DNA from 2 places in the Paracoccus sp. NSM genome. Region 1 is predicted to be linked to the other one. Evidence: riboswitches for the same ligand, from Rfam matches in the RefSeq annotation. Region 1 holds a riboswitch; the other holds the start of a gene.
What was found. Region 1 has a riboswitch for thiamine pyrophosphate ahead of ACTZWU_RS00885 (thiamine ABC transporter substrate-binding protein). Riboswitches for the same ligand answer to the same signal wherever they lie in the genome.
Positions count from the first base shown of each region.

Region 1 (7,102 bases):
CCGCCAGATCAATCTCGGCCAAGGCGCGGGCGGCTTGCCCGACCTGCGCGGCACGCTCCAGCACGGCGGCGCGCAGGCGGTCGAAGATGCCGCGCTCGATCTCCAGCGCACGGTCGCGGGCGTTCAGGATGCGGGTCTCCAGCTCGCTGAGTTCGACCGTGGTGAAGCGGATCTGGTTCGCGGTGGTCTGGCGGTGGATGAAGGTCTGGTTCAAGGGCGCGGCCATCATGCGTTCTGCATGGGTGGTCGTCGTTTCGATGAAATAGCCCAAGACGTTGTTATGCTTGATCTTCAGGCTGGAAACGCCCGTCAGCGCCGCGTAATCGGCCTGCATCCCGGCGATGACGCCACGCCCCTCGTCGCGCAGGCGCCGGGTCTGGTCCAGATCGTCGTCGTAACCCTCGGCCACGAAGCCGCCATCACGCGCCAGCAGGGGCGGCTCGGCCACCAGCGCATCGTTCAGAACCGCGACCAGTTCGTCATGGCCCACCAGATCGCCCGCCGCGTCGCGCAGAACCGCAGGCACATCCGCAGGCAATCGCGCGGCGATGGCAGCGCCCTGCGTCAGCCCGGCGCGGATCGCGGCCAGATCGCGCGGCCCGCCGCGTTCCAGCGCCAGCCGCGACAGCGCGCGGTCCATGTCGGGCACGCGGGCCAGCGCGCTGCGCAGATCCGAGAGCAGCCGCGCATCCCCGGCCAGAGCCTCGACCGCATCATGCCGCGCCGCGATCAGCGCCAGATCGCGCGACGGTGCGCTGATCCGGCGTTCCAGCAGACGCGCGCCCGGCGCCGTCACCGTGCGGTCGATGGCCGCCAGCAAGGACCCCTCGCGCCCGCCCGACAGGGCCTGCGTCAGTTCCAGATTGCGCCGGGTCGCCGCGTCGATCTGCATCGCGCCGCCCGCCCTTTCGCGGACCGGAGGCCGCAGCAGCGGCAGCTTGCCCTTCTGCGTCAGCTCAAGATAATCGACGATGGCGCCCATCGCGGACAGTTCCGCCCGGGTGAAGCTGCCGAAGCCGTCCAGCGTCTCGACCCCGTAAAGCGCGCACAGCCTGCGCGCCCCGGCGCCGCTGTCAAAGGCGCTGGCATGCAGGTCGGTCATCGCCGCGCCCGCCTCGGAGATCAGTTCGTCAAGGCCCGTGTCGCAGGCCAGCACCTCGCGCGGGGCCAGCCGCGCCAGTTCGGGCGCAAGGCGGGGCAGGGGGCAATCCATCACCGAAAACGCCCCGGTCGAGATATCGACCCAGGCCAGCGCGCCCTCGTCGCGCACTACGACGAAGGCCGCCAGGTAATTGTGCCGCCGCGCTTCCAGCAGCGATTCCTCGGTCAGGGTGCCGGGCGTGACCAGCCGCACCACGTCGCGCGCGACGACCGATTTCGACCCGCGCTTCTTGGCCTCGGCCGGGTCCTCCATCTGTTCGGCGATGGCGACGCGGAACCCCTTGCGGATCAGCGTCAGCAGATAGCTTTCGGCGGCATGGACCGGCACGCCGCACATGGGGATCGGCTCGCCCAGATGGGTGCCGCGCTTGGTCAGCGCGATGTCCAGCGCGGCGGCGGCGGCGACCGCGTCGTCAAAGAACATCTCGTAGAAATCGCCCATGCGGTAGAACAGAAGCGCACCGGGATTCGCCTCGCGGATCGCAAGATACTGCGCCATCATGGGCGTCGGCTGATCGGTCATGTCCTTCACCATGGCCTGCGTTCTAGCGCCTTGCGCGCGGGCGCGAAACCTCTACATTCGGGACCACCTCGGGGTGCCTTCATGGCTGAGACGCGACAGCGGACCCGTTGAACCTGATCCGGCTAAAACCGGCGGAGGGAAGGTCAAGCGCCCCTTTCATCCGAAACCCCATATGAAAGGAGGCGCCGATGCGAACCGCCCTTGCCCTGTTGCTGATGGCCGCGCCCGTCGCGGCACAGGCCCAGGCCGAAAACCGCGTGCTGACGGTCTATGCCGAGGATTACATCGCCAGCGAATGGGGCCCGGGCCCCGCGATCAAATCCGGCTTCGAGGCGTTTTGCGATTGCGAATTGCGCTTTGTCACCGGCGACATCCTGCCCCGCATCCTGATGGAGGGCGCAGGCACGCAGGCCGATATCGTCTTTGGCCTGAACACCGACGTTCTGGCCCGCGCCCGCGCATCGGGCCTGTTCGCGCCGCATGGGCAGGACACCAGCGACATGTCGCTGCCCATCGCATGGGACGATCCGATCTTCCTGCCCTATAACTGGGGCGAAACGGCCTTTGTCTATGACACGACGCGGCTGGAAAACCCGCCTGCCAGCTTTGCCGAGCTGCTTGAGGCGGATGACCTGCGTATCGTCATCCAGGACCCGCGCAGCTCGATTTCCGGGCTGGCGCTGCTGTTCTGGGTGAAACAGGTCTATGGCGACGAGGCCGGTGCGGCCTGGGCCGCGCTTGCGCCCAAGGTGCTGACCGTGACGCGCGGCTGGTCGGAAAGCTACGGCATGTTCACCAGCGGCGAGGCCGACATGGTGCTGTCCTACACGACCTCGCCCGCCTATCACATCGCCGCCGAGGAGGACGACACCAAGCGCGCCGCGATCTTCTCCGAGGGCCATTATTTCATGACCGAGGTTGCGGGCCAGCTGGCCGGGACCGATCAGCCCGAACTGGCCCAGGCCTTCATGGACTGGATCATGACGCCCGAGTTCCAGCAGGTCGTGCCCCTGGCCAACTGGTCCCTGCCCGCCGCGCTGCCTCGGGATGAATGGCCCGAGGTCATGCGCGACCTGCCCCGCCCCGAAACCACGCTGTTCTATTCCGAGGACGAGGCCGAGGCCCTGCGCCAACCCGCGCTGGACGAATGGCTGCGCGCCTTCAACTAGGCCATCTGGTCGCGGCGGCTCTGGCTGCCGCGATCCTTGGCACGCTGGCCGCGGTCGCATGGTTTGCGGGCGGCCTGACCGGGCTGACCGAATGGGACTGGCGCGCGGTGCGCTTCACGCTGTGGCAGGCGGCGCTGTCGGCCACGCTGTCGGCGGTGCTGGCGATCCCGGTCGCCCGCGCGCTGGCGCGGCGGCGCTTTCGCGGGCGGGGGCTGCTGGTCACGCTACTGGGCGCGCCCTTCATCCTGCCGGTGATCGTAGCGATCATGGGGCTGATCGCGGTCTTCGGTCGCAACGGCACCGTGAACGAGGCGATGCGCGCCCTCGGCCTGCCCGAAATCGGCATCTATGGCTGGCAGGGCGTGATCCTGGCGCATGTGTTCTTCAACCTGCCCCTGTCGGTGCGGCTGATCCTGCAAGGCTGGCAGGCGATCCCGGCGGAACGCTTCCGTCTGGCCGCCAGTCTGGATTTCGCGCCCCGCGACGTGGCGCGGCATCTGGAACGCCCGATGCTGCGCGCGACCTTGCCGGGTGTCTGGCTTTCGGTGTTCCTGGTCTGCCTTACCTCGTTCACCGTCGCCCTTGCGCTTGGCGGAGGTCCGCGCGCCACCACGGTCGAGCTGGCGATCTATCAGGCCTTCCGCTTCGATTTCGACCTTGGCCGCGCCGCGACGCTTGGGCTGGTGCAGATTGCGCTGTGCATCGCGGCCCTGCTGGCGGCGCGGGCCATCGCGCTGCCTGCGGGCTTTGGCGCGGGGATGGACGCGGCCATGCCGATCCCCGCGCCGCGCGGCTGGTCGCTTGCCACCGATGTGTTTGTGATCACGCTGGCGGCGGGATTTCTGCTCTGGCCGATGATTGCTGTGATCACGACCGGTCTGCCGCGCATCCCGGCCCTGCCGCCCGAGGTCTGGGACGCGGCCCTCCGCTCGGTCGTCATGGCGGTCGCCTCGGCGCTGTTGTCGGTGGGCGCCTGCCTTGCGCTGGCGCTGAGCATCGCCCAAGGCCGCGCGCGTTGGGTCGAAGTCGCGGGGATGCTGCCGCTGATCGCCTCGCCCCTGGTGCTGGGGACGGGGCTGTTCATCCTGTTGCGCGGCGCGGTCAGCCCGCAGCAGATGGCGCTGCCCGTGACGGTGGCGGTGAACGCGGCGATGGCGCTGCCCTTCGGGCTGCGCGCGCTGATCCCGGCGGCGCAGGCGCTGCGGGCCGATTACGACAGGCTGGCGGCCTCGTTGGACCTGCGCGGCTGGGCGCGGCTGCGATACCTGACCCTGCCGCGCCTGCGCCGCCCGCTTGGCTTTGCGGCGGGGCTTGCGGCGGCCCTGTCAATGGGCGATCTGGGTGTGATCACACTTTTCGCCAGCGATCAGCCGACCCTGCCGCTGAAGCTTTACCAGCTGATGAACAGTTACCGGATGGCGGATGCGGCGGCGGCCTCGGTCCTGCTGATGGCGCTCAGTTTCGGGGTGTTCTGGCTGTTCGACAAGGGAGGCCGGCTTGAGCCTTGAATTCCGAGACATCCTGATCCGGCAGGGCGATTTCACGCTGGCCGCCGACCTGACCGTGCCGCAGGGCCGCCACGCGGTCATCGGCGCCTCGGGGTCGGGCAAATCGACGCTTCTGTCGCTGATCGGCGGCTATCTGGCGCCCGATCGCGGGCGGCTCTTGTGGCAGGGACAGGACATCGCCGCGACGGCGCCGGGCCAGAGGCGCGTCTCGACGCTGTTTCAGCACCACAACCTGTTTCCGCATCTGACAGTGGCACAAAATGTGGGCATGGGCCTGCGCCCTGATCTGCGGCTGGACCGGGCGCAAAGGGCTGCGGTCGAACAGGTGCTGGACCGGGTCGGGCTGGCCGGAACGGCGTCCCGGCGTCCCGGCGATCTGTCGGGTGGGCAGCAAAGCCGCGTCGCGCTGGCCCGCGTGCTGTTGCGCGCGCGCCCGGTGCTGCTGCTGGACGAGCCCTTCGCGGCGCTTGGCCCCGCGCTGAAATCCGACATGCTGGCCCTGCTGGCCGAGGTGGCGGGCGATGCGACCGTGCTGATGGTCACGCATGACCCCGCCGATGCACGCGCCTTCGCCCCCACGACCCTGCTGATCGAGGACGGCCGCGTCCATCCCCCCCGCCCGACCGGCCCGCTGCTGGACAACCCGCCGCCGGGCCTGCGCGCCTATCTGGGCTGACGCTTGCGGCCCGGACGCGCCGCCTTATGCTGGCCTTAGCGCGGCAACCGGGCGGCGCTTGGCCGCATTGCATCGGACGCGGCAATGGCCGTCTTGGCAGGGGCTTGGCAGAGGGGCCGCAGAATGACCGACATCACCAGCCGCAAGTCGCAGCATATCCAGATCGTGGCCGAGGGCAGGGGCCTTCAGCACAGCCGCGCCACGGGCTTTGACGCGGTGCACTTCCAGCATGATGCCCTGCCCGATCTGGATTTCGACAAGATCCGCACCGACACGCGGCTGCTGGGCCGGACGCTTGGCGCGCCTCTGCTGGTCTCGGCCATGACGGGCGGCCCGGTCGAGGCCGCGCGCATCAACGCCCATATCGCCGAGGCCTGCCAGCATCTGCGGATCGCGCTGTCGGTCGGCTCGCAGCGGATCGCGGTCGAGGATGGCGCGGCGGGCGGTCTGGGGCGCGACCTGCGCGAGCGGGCGCCCGACATCCCGATCCTGGGCAATATCGGCGCGGTGCAGCTGAATTACGGCTTTGGCCCCGATCAGGCCCTGCGCGCGGTCGAGATGATCGGCGCCGACGCCCTGATCCTGCATCTGAACCCGCTGCAAGAGGCCATCCAGCCCGGCGGCGACCGCAATTTCGCGGGCCTCGCGCCCCGGATCGAGGCTTTGGCCCGCGCCCTGCCCGTGCCCTTGGGCGTCAAGGAGGTCGGCGCGGGTCTTTCGGCCCCCGTCGCGCGGCGGCTGATCGAGGCGGGCGCCTCGATCATCGACGTGGCGGGCTTGGGCGGCACAAGCTGGGCGCGCGTCGAGGCCGAGCGCGGCCCCGACGCCCTGCGCCGCATCGCCGCGCCCTTCCACGATTGGGGCATCCCGACGGCCGAGGCGCTGCGGCAGGTGGCGCCCGTGATGGCGCCGGGGGGCGTTCTGGTCGCCTCGGGCGGGGTGCGGCACGGGCTGGACGTCGCGCGCGCGATCCGGCTGGGCGCCGATCTGGCGGGGCAGGCGGCCCATGCGCTGGCCGCCGCCCGCACCAGCGCCGAGGCGCTGGCGGCACATTTCGAAGAGGTGATCGCCCAGTTGCGGATCGCCATGTTCTGCACCGGCTCGCCCGATCTGGCGGCGCTGCGCCATGCGACATTGCTGCGACAGGATGATGGCTGGCAAAGCGCCGGGCAGGGGTCTAGTGTTGGCGCGTAAGGCAGGATCGGACATATGACCACCGCTCATCCCACGCATCGCACCGACGCCCGCACCAGCCTGACGCTGGCCGCCATCGTGATCGCCGCATGGGCGGTGCTGCATGTCGCCGCCGTCTGGCACCTGGACGCGCTGGCCCATCCGCTGCTGGCGCTGGTTGCGCTTGCGGGACTGACCTGGCTATCGACCGGGTTGTTCATCATCGCCCATGACGCCATGCACGGCGTCGTCGCGCCGGGCCGTCCGCGTCTGAACGCGGCGATCGGGCAGCTTGTCCTGTGGCTGTTCGCGGGCTTTTCCTGGCGCAAGCTGATCGTCAAGCACATGGCCCATCACCGCCATGCGGGCACCGATGACGACCCCGATTTCGGCCATGGCGGCCCGGTCGGCTGGTATCTGAAATTCGTCCGCACCTATTTCGGCGCGCGCGAGGCGGTTCTGCTGGGCGGTGCGACGATCCTCTATGCGGTGATCCTGGGCGACCGTTGGGCCTATGTCGCCTTCTGGTCGGTGCCGTCGATCCTGGCCTCGATGCAGCTGTTCTATTTCGGCACCTACCTGCCCCACATGCCGCGCGAGGCCGAGACCTTCCCGGACCGCCATCGCGCCCGGTCGTCGCGGGTCAGCGACCCGATCTCGTTCCTCAGCTGCTTTCATTTCGGCGGCTATCATCACGAACATCACCTTTATCCGCATGTGCCGTGGTGGCGCCTGCCCCGCACCCGCAAGGGGGGCGCCGAATGAGCTGGCTTCTTCCCCTTGCCATCGTTCTGGCCACTGTCGCCGTGATGGAACTGGTCGCCTATTCCGTCCATCGCTGGATCATGCACGGTCCGCTTGGCTGGGGTTGGCACAAATCGCACCATGACGA
Region 1 is NZ_JBQTCG010000001.1:179,274-186,375, reverse strand. It holds gene mutS (DNA mismatch repair protein MutS) at 1-1,684, opposite strand, end outside; TPP riboswitch at 1,744-1,841, shown strand; gene ACTZWU_RS00885 (thiamine ABC transporter substrate-binding protein) at 1,873-2,853, shown strand; gene ACTZWU_RS00880 (thiamine/thiamine pyrophosphate ABC transporter permease ThiP) at 2,832-4,361, shown strand; gene ACTZWU_RS00875 (thiamine ABC transporter ATP-binding protein) at 4,351-5,037, shown strand; gene fni (type 2 isopentenyl-diphosphate Delta-isomerase) at 5,161-6,231, shown strand; gene ACTZWU_RS00865 (fatty acid desaturase) at 6,247-6,975, shown strand; gene ACTZWU_RS00860 (sterol desaturase family protein) at 6,972-7,102, shown strand, end outside.

Region 2 (7,102 bases), on a different contig from region 1:
GCCCCAGGGCATCAGCACCTTGCAGCCCGCGTCCAGCAGGCGCCCGGCCAGAACCTGATCCTCGGTCGTGTAGGGGAACACCTCGAAGCCCTCGGCGGCCAGGGTCTCGGCGGCCTCCAGCAGGCCGAACGGGTCGGGCTGGAGCGTGTCGGCATGGCCGATCACTTCCAGCTTGATCCAGTTCGTCTCGAAGACCTCGCGGGCCATGCGGGCGGTGGTGACGGCCTCGCGCGCGCTGTGGCAGCCGGCGGTATTGGGCAGGACATGCACGCCCAGTTCGCGGATCAGCGACCAGAAGGCTTGGCCCTGACCTGCCTCGCGCCGCAGCGACACCGTGGCGACCGACGCGCCGCTGGCCCGGAATGCGGCCTGCAGGACAGCGGGCGAGGGGTATTGCGCGGTCCCCAGCATCAGCGGCGAGGACAGGCTGATCCCGTAGAAATCGCGCATCTCACCCTCCCTGCATGGGTGCCAGAACCTCCAGCCGGTCGCCCTCGCGCAGCGCCTGCGTCCCGCGCGCGCCCGAGGGGACGAAATCGCCGTTCAACGCCGTGGCGACGCGGGCCTCGGCCCAGCCCAGTTCGGTCAGAGCATCGGCCACCGTGGTCGCGGCGATGTCGCGGGGAGTTCCGTTGACCTCAATCCTCATGGAGCAATTCTCCCTTGCTGCGGTCGATCAGGTAATCGGCGGCTTGCCGCGCCAGCAGCGGTGCCATCAGGTAGCCGTGGCGGAAAAGGCCGTTCAGATGCAGCACCCGCCCGCGCAGGACCACGCGGGGGATGTTGTCGGCGAAGGCCGGGCGCAGGTCGGCGCCCATCTCGACCACGCTGGCCTCGGCAAAGCGGGGGTCAAGCGCATAGGCGGCGGATAGCAATTCCAGCGCGGATCGCGCCGTGACGGGCGCGCGGCTGGTGCTTTCGATCTGCGTCGCGCCCAGCATGAACAGGCCCCCCGCGCGCGGCACGATGTAAAGCGGGTGGCGCGGATGCAGCAGCCGCACCGGGCGGGTCAGCGTGATCTCGGGGGCGTGCAGCACGGCCATCTCGCCGCGCACGCCGCGCAGTCCGGGCAGGGTGGCGGCAAGGCCGCGCGCGTCGATGACGGGGCCGGGGATGGCCTCGGGGGTGGCCTCGGCGCGTTCTATGGCGATGCCCTGCGCGGCAAGGGCCGCGACCAGATCGGCCAGCGCGCGGCGGGGGTCCAGATGCGCCTCGGACGGGAAGAACAGGCCCGCGCGGTGATGCGACAGGTCCGGTTCCAGATCGCCCGGCGCGCAGGTCTGGTGGTCGGTGCTGCGCCGGGCAAAGCGGGTCAGCTCGGCCCGGTCGCGGTCCAGCGCGACGACCAGCGTGCCGCGATGGATGACGGGGGTGATGGGCGCCCAGGCCGCGGCGGCCTCGGCGCCGAGGCGGGTGATGATCGGCTCGGCGGTGACGCCCTCGCAATGGGGGGCCAGCATCCCGCCCGCCCACCACGAACAGCCATGCTGCCCCGGAGGCCCGTTGCGGTCGATGAGACGCGGGCGAAGGCCCCGCCGCGCCAGCTCATGCGCCGCGAACAGGCCCGCAACGCCCGCGCCGATGATCGTGACGTCAGCCATCGGACCAGACCGCGTGGAAGTGATGCACCGGGCCGTGACCATGGCCCACCGCCAGCCCGTCCGCCGCGGCGATCGCCCCTTGCAGGTAGCGATGTGCGACGCCCACGGCCAGCGGCAGGTCCAGCCCCTGCGCCAGCCCGGCGGCGATGGCGGCGGATAGCGTGCAGCCCGTGCCGTGCGTATTGCGCGTGGCCTGCCGGGGCGCGGTCAGGCGGGTCACGCCCTCGGGCGTGACCAGGAGGTCGGTGCAAACGGCCCCCTCGGCATGGCCGCCCTTCATCAGCACAGCCTGTGCACCAAGCGTGCACAGGGCGGCAGCCTGACGCGCCATCTCGGCCTCGGATGTGGCGGGGGCGCAGCCCAGCAGGCGCGCGGCCTCGGGCAGGTTCGGGGTCAGCAGGTGGGCGCGGGGCAGCATCACCTCGCGCAGCGCGCCTATAGCGGCGTCTGGCAGCAGCGCATCGCCCGATTTCGCCACCATCACCGGGTCGAGGACGACGGGCATCCCGCGCCCCTCCAGCCCCTCGGCCACGGTGCGGATCGCCTGCGCGTCGCCCAGCATCCCCAGCTTGACCGCGCGGATGTCCAGATCGTCGAACACCGCCCGCATCTGCGCCGCGATCATCGCCGGGCTGGCCGGCTCGACCATCGTGACGGCGCGCGTGTTCTGCGCGGTCAGCGCGGTGATCACGCTGGCGCCGTAGACGCCAAGCGCCGAGAACGCCTTCAGGTCGGCCTGTATCCCGGCGCCTCCGCCGGAATCCGAGCCTGCAATGGTCAGGGCGATGGCGGTCACGCGTCTCCTCCTTGCTATCGGTCGGGACATAAGGGGAGGGGGGGCGATACGCGGGGGCAGCGCGCGGGCTGCGTCGTGATGCACCGTTCCCTCCGCCGGTATGACCCGGATCAGGTTCGATGGGTTGGCGTGAAGCCTCTCAGCCTGTTTCCAGGCACCCCAACGGTTTGGCCAGACGCTAGATCAGCATCCATCGGGGCGCAAGGGGGCAAACGAGGCAATCGGGACACAGGGCGCGCGTGGCCGATCTGGTAGGCCGTGGATAAGACTACCCAATCCCTGCGGGCCTGCCTATAGTGCCGGTGTATTGCCGGACCAGAGGGACCATCCATGCGCTGCCCATTCTGTGGACATGCCGATACGCAGGTCAAGGACTCGCGCCCGGCCGAGGATAACGTGGCGATCCGTCGCCGCCGCCTTTGCCCCGGTTGCGGGGGCCGCTTCACCACCTATGAACGCGTGCAGCTGCGCGATCTGGTCGTGGTGAAATCGAACGGACGCCGCGAGGATTTCGACCGCGACAAGATGGCCCGGTCCATCCGCATCGCCATGCAGAAACGCCCGGTCGAGCCTGACCGGATCGAACAGATGATCAGCGGCATCGTGCGGCGGCTGGAAAGCACGGGCGAGACCGACATCCCCTCGAAGATGATCGGCGAGATCGTGATGGAGGCGCTGTCGCGGATCGACAATGTGGGCTATGTTCGTTTCGCCAGCGTTTACAAGAACTTCCAGGACGCGGACGATTTCGACAAGTTCGTCTCGGAACTGCGCCCCGGCGCCGCGTCCGAGTAATCCGCGGCGTGACCGCCCCCGAGGATGACATCCGCCACATGCGCCATGCCCTGCGCCTTGCCGCGCGGGGTCTGGGCAATGTCTGGCCGAACCCGGCGGTGGGCTGCGTCATCGTCAGGGACGGGCGCGTCGTGGGGCGCGGCTGGACCCAGCCCGGCGGGCGCCCCCATGCCGAACGCATGGCGCTGGATATGGCGGGCGAGGCCGCACGCGGCGCCACCGCCTATGTGACGCTTGAGCCTTGCGCCCATCATGGCCGCACGCCGCCCTGTGCCAGCGGGCTGGTCACGGCGGGCATCGCGCGCGTCGTGTCGGCCATGACCGACCCTGATCCGCGCGTCTCGGGGGCGGGCCATGCGATCCTGCGCGAGGGCGGCATCGCCCTGACCGAAAACGTGCTGGCGCCCGAGGCGGCCTGGCTTCAGGCAGGGTTCCTCAGCCGCCTGATGCGGGGGCGGCCCTTCGTGACGCTGAAGCTTGCGACCAGTTTCGACGGGCGCATCGCCATGCCGGATGGTGAAAGCCGCTGGATCACCGGCCGCGAGGCGCGGCTGCATGTCCATGCGATGCGCGCCAGCCATGACGCGGTGATGGTGGGCGCCCGGACGGCGCGGGCCGATCTGCCGCATCTGAACGTGCGCGGCATCGCCACGCCGCGCCAGCCGGTGCGCGTGGTGCTGACGCGCGGCTCGCCGCCGCCGATGCCGCCCGAGGATGAAACTCACGGCCCCCTGTGGTTCCTGCAGGGCGAACTGCCCGAGATCATGCGCGATCTGTCACAGCGCGGTATCACGCGGCTTTACTGCGAGGGGGGCGGCGTTCTGGCCGCTGACCTGCTGCGGGCGGGGCTGGTCGATCAGGTGATGGGCTACACGGCCGGTCTGGCCCTTGGCGCGGCGGCCCGGCCCGCCATCGGGGCGACCGACTGGCCCTGCCTTGCCGCAGCCCCGCGTTTCCGTCTGGTCGAGACGCGGCGTCTGGGCAATGACCTGTTCCATCGCTGGACGCCCGGCGCGCCTTGACGGGCGCATGAAAAAGCCCGCGACAAGGCGGGCTTTTCGGTCAGTGACGCGTCATTCCCACTCGATCGTGCCCGGCGGCTTCGAGGTGATGTCATAGGTGCAGCGGTTGATGCCCTTGACCTCGTTGATGATCCGCGTCGCGGTCTCGCCCAGGAATTCGTGGGTAAAGGGGTAGTAATCCGCCGTCATCCCATCGACCGAGGTCACGGCGCGCAGCGCGCAGGCGAAATCATAGGTGCGCCCGTCGCCCATCACGCCCACCGTGCGGACCGGCAGGATCGCGACGAAGGCCTGCCAGATCTCGTCATAAAGGCCGTGCTTGCGGATCTGGTCGATGAAGACCGCATCCGCCTTGCGCAGGATCTCCAGCTTTTCGCGGGTGATCTCGCCGGGGCAGCGGATGGCGAGGCCGGGGCCGGGGAAGGGGTGGCGGCCGATGAAGCTTTCGGGCAGGCCCAGTTCGCGGCCCAGTTCGCGGACCTCGTCCTTGAACAGCTCGCGCAGCGGCTCGACCAGCTTGAGGCCCATCTTTTCGGGCAGGCCGCCGACATTGTGGTGCGACTTGATCGTGACCGAAGGCCCGCCCGAGAAGCTGACGCTTTCGATCACGTCGGGGTAAAGCGTGCCTTGCGCCAGGAAATCCGCGCCGTCGATCTGACTTGCGTATTTCTGGAACACGTCGATGAACAGACGACCGATGGTCTTGCGCTTGACCTCGGGGTCGCTGACGCCTTCCAGCGCGCCCAGGAACAGGTCGCTTTCGTTCGCGTGGATCAGCGGGATGTTGTAATTGTCGCGGAACATGGCCACGACCTGCTCGGCCTCGTTCAGGCGCAGAAGGCCGTGATCGACAAAGACGCAGGTCAGCTGATCGCCGATGGCCTGATGGATCAGGACCGCCGCGACCGAGCTGTCGACCCCGCCAGAGAGGCCGCAGATCACCTTGCGGTCGCCCACCTGCTCGCGGATCTTGCGGATCGCCTCGTCCTTGTAAGAGGCCATCGTCCAGTCGCCGGTGAAGCCCGCCAGCCGGACGAAGTTTTCCAGCATGCGGCGGCCGTTCGGGGTGTGATGCACCTCGGGGTGGAACTGCACGGCGTAAAAGCGCCGCGCCTCGTCCGCGATCATCGCAAGGGGGGCGTTGGGCGAGGTGCCGATGGCCTCGAAGCCGGGCGCCAGACGGGTCACGCGGTCGCCATGGCTCATCCAGACTTCTTCGCGGCCCGTTTCGAACAGACCGGCGAAGATGCCGTCGCCCTTGTGGCCCGCAGCCGGGGCGATGAAGGCGCGTCCGTATTCGGCATGGTGGCCCGCCTCGACGGCGCCGCCAAGCTGTTCCATCATCACCTGCTGGCCGTAGCAGATGCCGAAGACCGGAACGCCCAACTCGAACACCGCCTGGGGTGCGCGGGGGCTGCCCGGCTCGGTCACACTGGCCGGGCCGCCGGACAGGATGATCGCCTGCGGCGCCATCTCGCGCAGCGCCGCATCGGTCAGCAGGTTGAAGGGGCGGATTTCGCAATAGACGTTCAGCTCGCGCAGACGTCGCGCGATGAGCTGGGTCACCTGGCTGCCGAAATCGATGATCAGAAGGCGCTGATGCTGTGTCATGGCCCGCCTTTAAGCGCGCCACCCGCTTCGCGCAAGCCCCCAGAGGGCCGCCGGCGCAGGATGCGCCGCGGCTGTGGCGGTCGCGTTCTGCCCGCAATGACGGCACCGTGAACACCGTGCCGTCGGTGCACCTGCCATTCGCGCTAAACTGTCGCCTCTGCAGCCGTAATGGGGCCGGGTAGTTAGCAGGAGCGGCACATGCGCGGAACGGAACTGACAAGCACGATCGACGACATCGCGCGGCGGGTGGACAGCTTTGGCAGACTGAACGACAAGGTGGCGATGCAGTCGCATATCCTTGCGGTGAACTCGATGATCGAGGCCGCACGCGCGGGCCATCACGGGCGGGGCTTCTCGGTCGTGGCGGCCGAGATGAAGATGCTGTCCGGCCAGACCAAGGACAATGCCGACCAGTTCCGGCAGGACGTGCTGAGCTATGTGCAGTCGGCCTCGAAGACGGCGGCGAACCTGACCGGCGCGCTGCTCGAGGCGTCCGAACGGGCGATGATCGAAAAGGCGCATGTGCTGGTGCAGCTGATCGTGCGCAACCTGTTCGAGCGCACCGCCGATGTGCGCTGGTGGGCGACCGATCCCGGCTTTTGGGAGGCGCTGGCCCGGCCCGATCAGGCCTTGCTGGCCCGCGCGCAGCAGCGGCTGGCGACCATCCACCGCTATTACACCGTCTATCTGGATCTGGTCCTGACCGATATGGAGGGCCGGGTGGTCGCCAGCGCGACGGATGGCGTCGTGCCGGGCGGGCGGCACCTGCCCATCGACGCCCGCGACTGGTTCGACCGCGCGGCGATTCTGGCGACCGGCCACGAATATGCGGTGTCCGATGTCTACGAAAGCAGCATCCATGGCGGGCGCAAGGTTCTGGTCTATGCAACCCCGGTCCGGCGCGAGGGCGACCCCGAGGCCGAGCCGATCGGCGTGCTGGCCGTCTACTTCGATTGGCAGAAGGAGGCGCAGATGATCGTCCGCGACGAGGCCGCCTTCACCGACGAGGAATGGTCGACGCGGCGCGTGCTGCTGTTGGATGCCGAGCACCGCATCATCGCCGACTCGCACGAGCGCGATTTCCTGACGCGCCTGCCGCTTGGATCCGAGGAGGATCGGACCGGCTGCCTGCAGATGCCGGACGGCGCGCGGCTCTGCTTTGCCCGGACCCTGGGATACGAGGATTACGACGGTCTCGGCTGGTATGGCGCGGTGATCGACTACAGCCCCGCCTGAGGCGATCCGCAGCCCCCTCTGCCATGCGCGACCGCGTGCGG
Region 2 is NZ_JBQTCG010000003.1:27,828-34,929, reverse strand. It holds gene ACTZWU_RS06055 (thiazole synthase) at 1-450, opposite strand, end outside; gene thiS (sulfur carrier protein ThiS) at 452-649, opposite strand; gene ACTZWU_RS06045 (FAD-dependent oxidoreductase) at 639-1,601, opposite strand; gene thiD (bifunctional hydroxymethylpyrimidine kinase/phosphomethylpyrimidine kinase) at 1,594-2,427, opposite strand; TPP riboswitch at 2,468-2,569, opposite strand; gene nrdR (transcriptional regulator NrdR) at 2,728-3,192, shown strand; gene ribD (bifunctional diaminohydroxyphosphoribosylaminopyrimidine deaminase/5-amino-6-(5-phosphoribosylamino)uracil reductase RibD) at 3,231-4,214, shown strand; gene guaA (glutamine-hydrolyzing GMP synthase) at 4,266-5,825, opposite strand; gene ACTZWU_RS06020 (methyl-accepting chemotaxis protein) at 6,024-7,061, shown strand.
Region 2: it holds a riboswitch for thiamine pyrophosphate, as region 1 does, so the genes downstream of both, thiD (bifunctional hydroxymethylpyrimidine kinase/phosphomethylpyrimidine kinase) here and ACTZWU_RS00885 (thiamine ABC transporter substrate-binding protein) in region 1, are expected to answer to the same signal.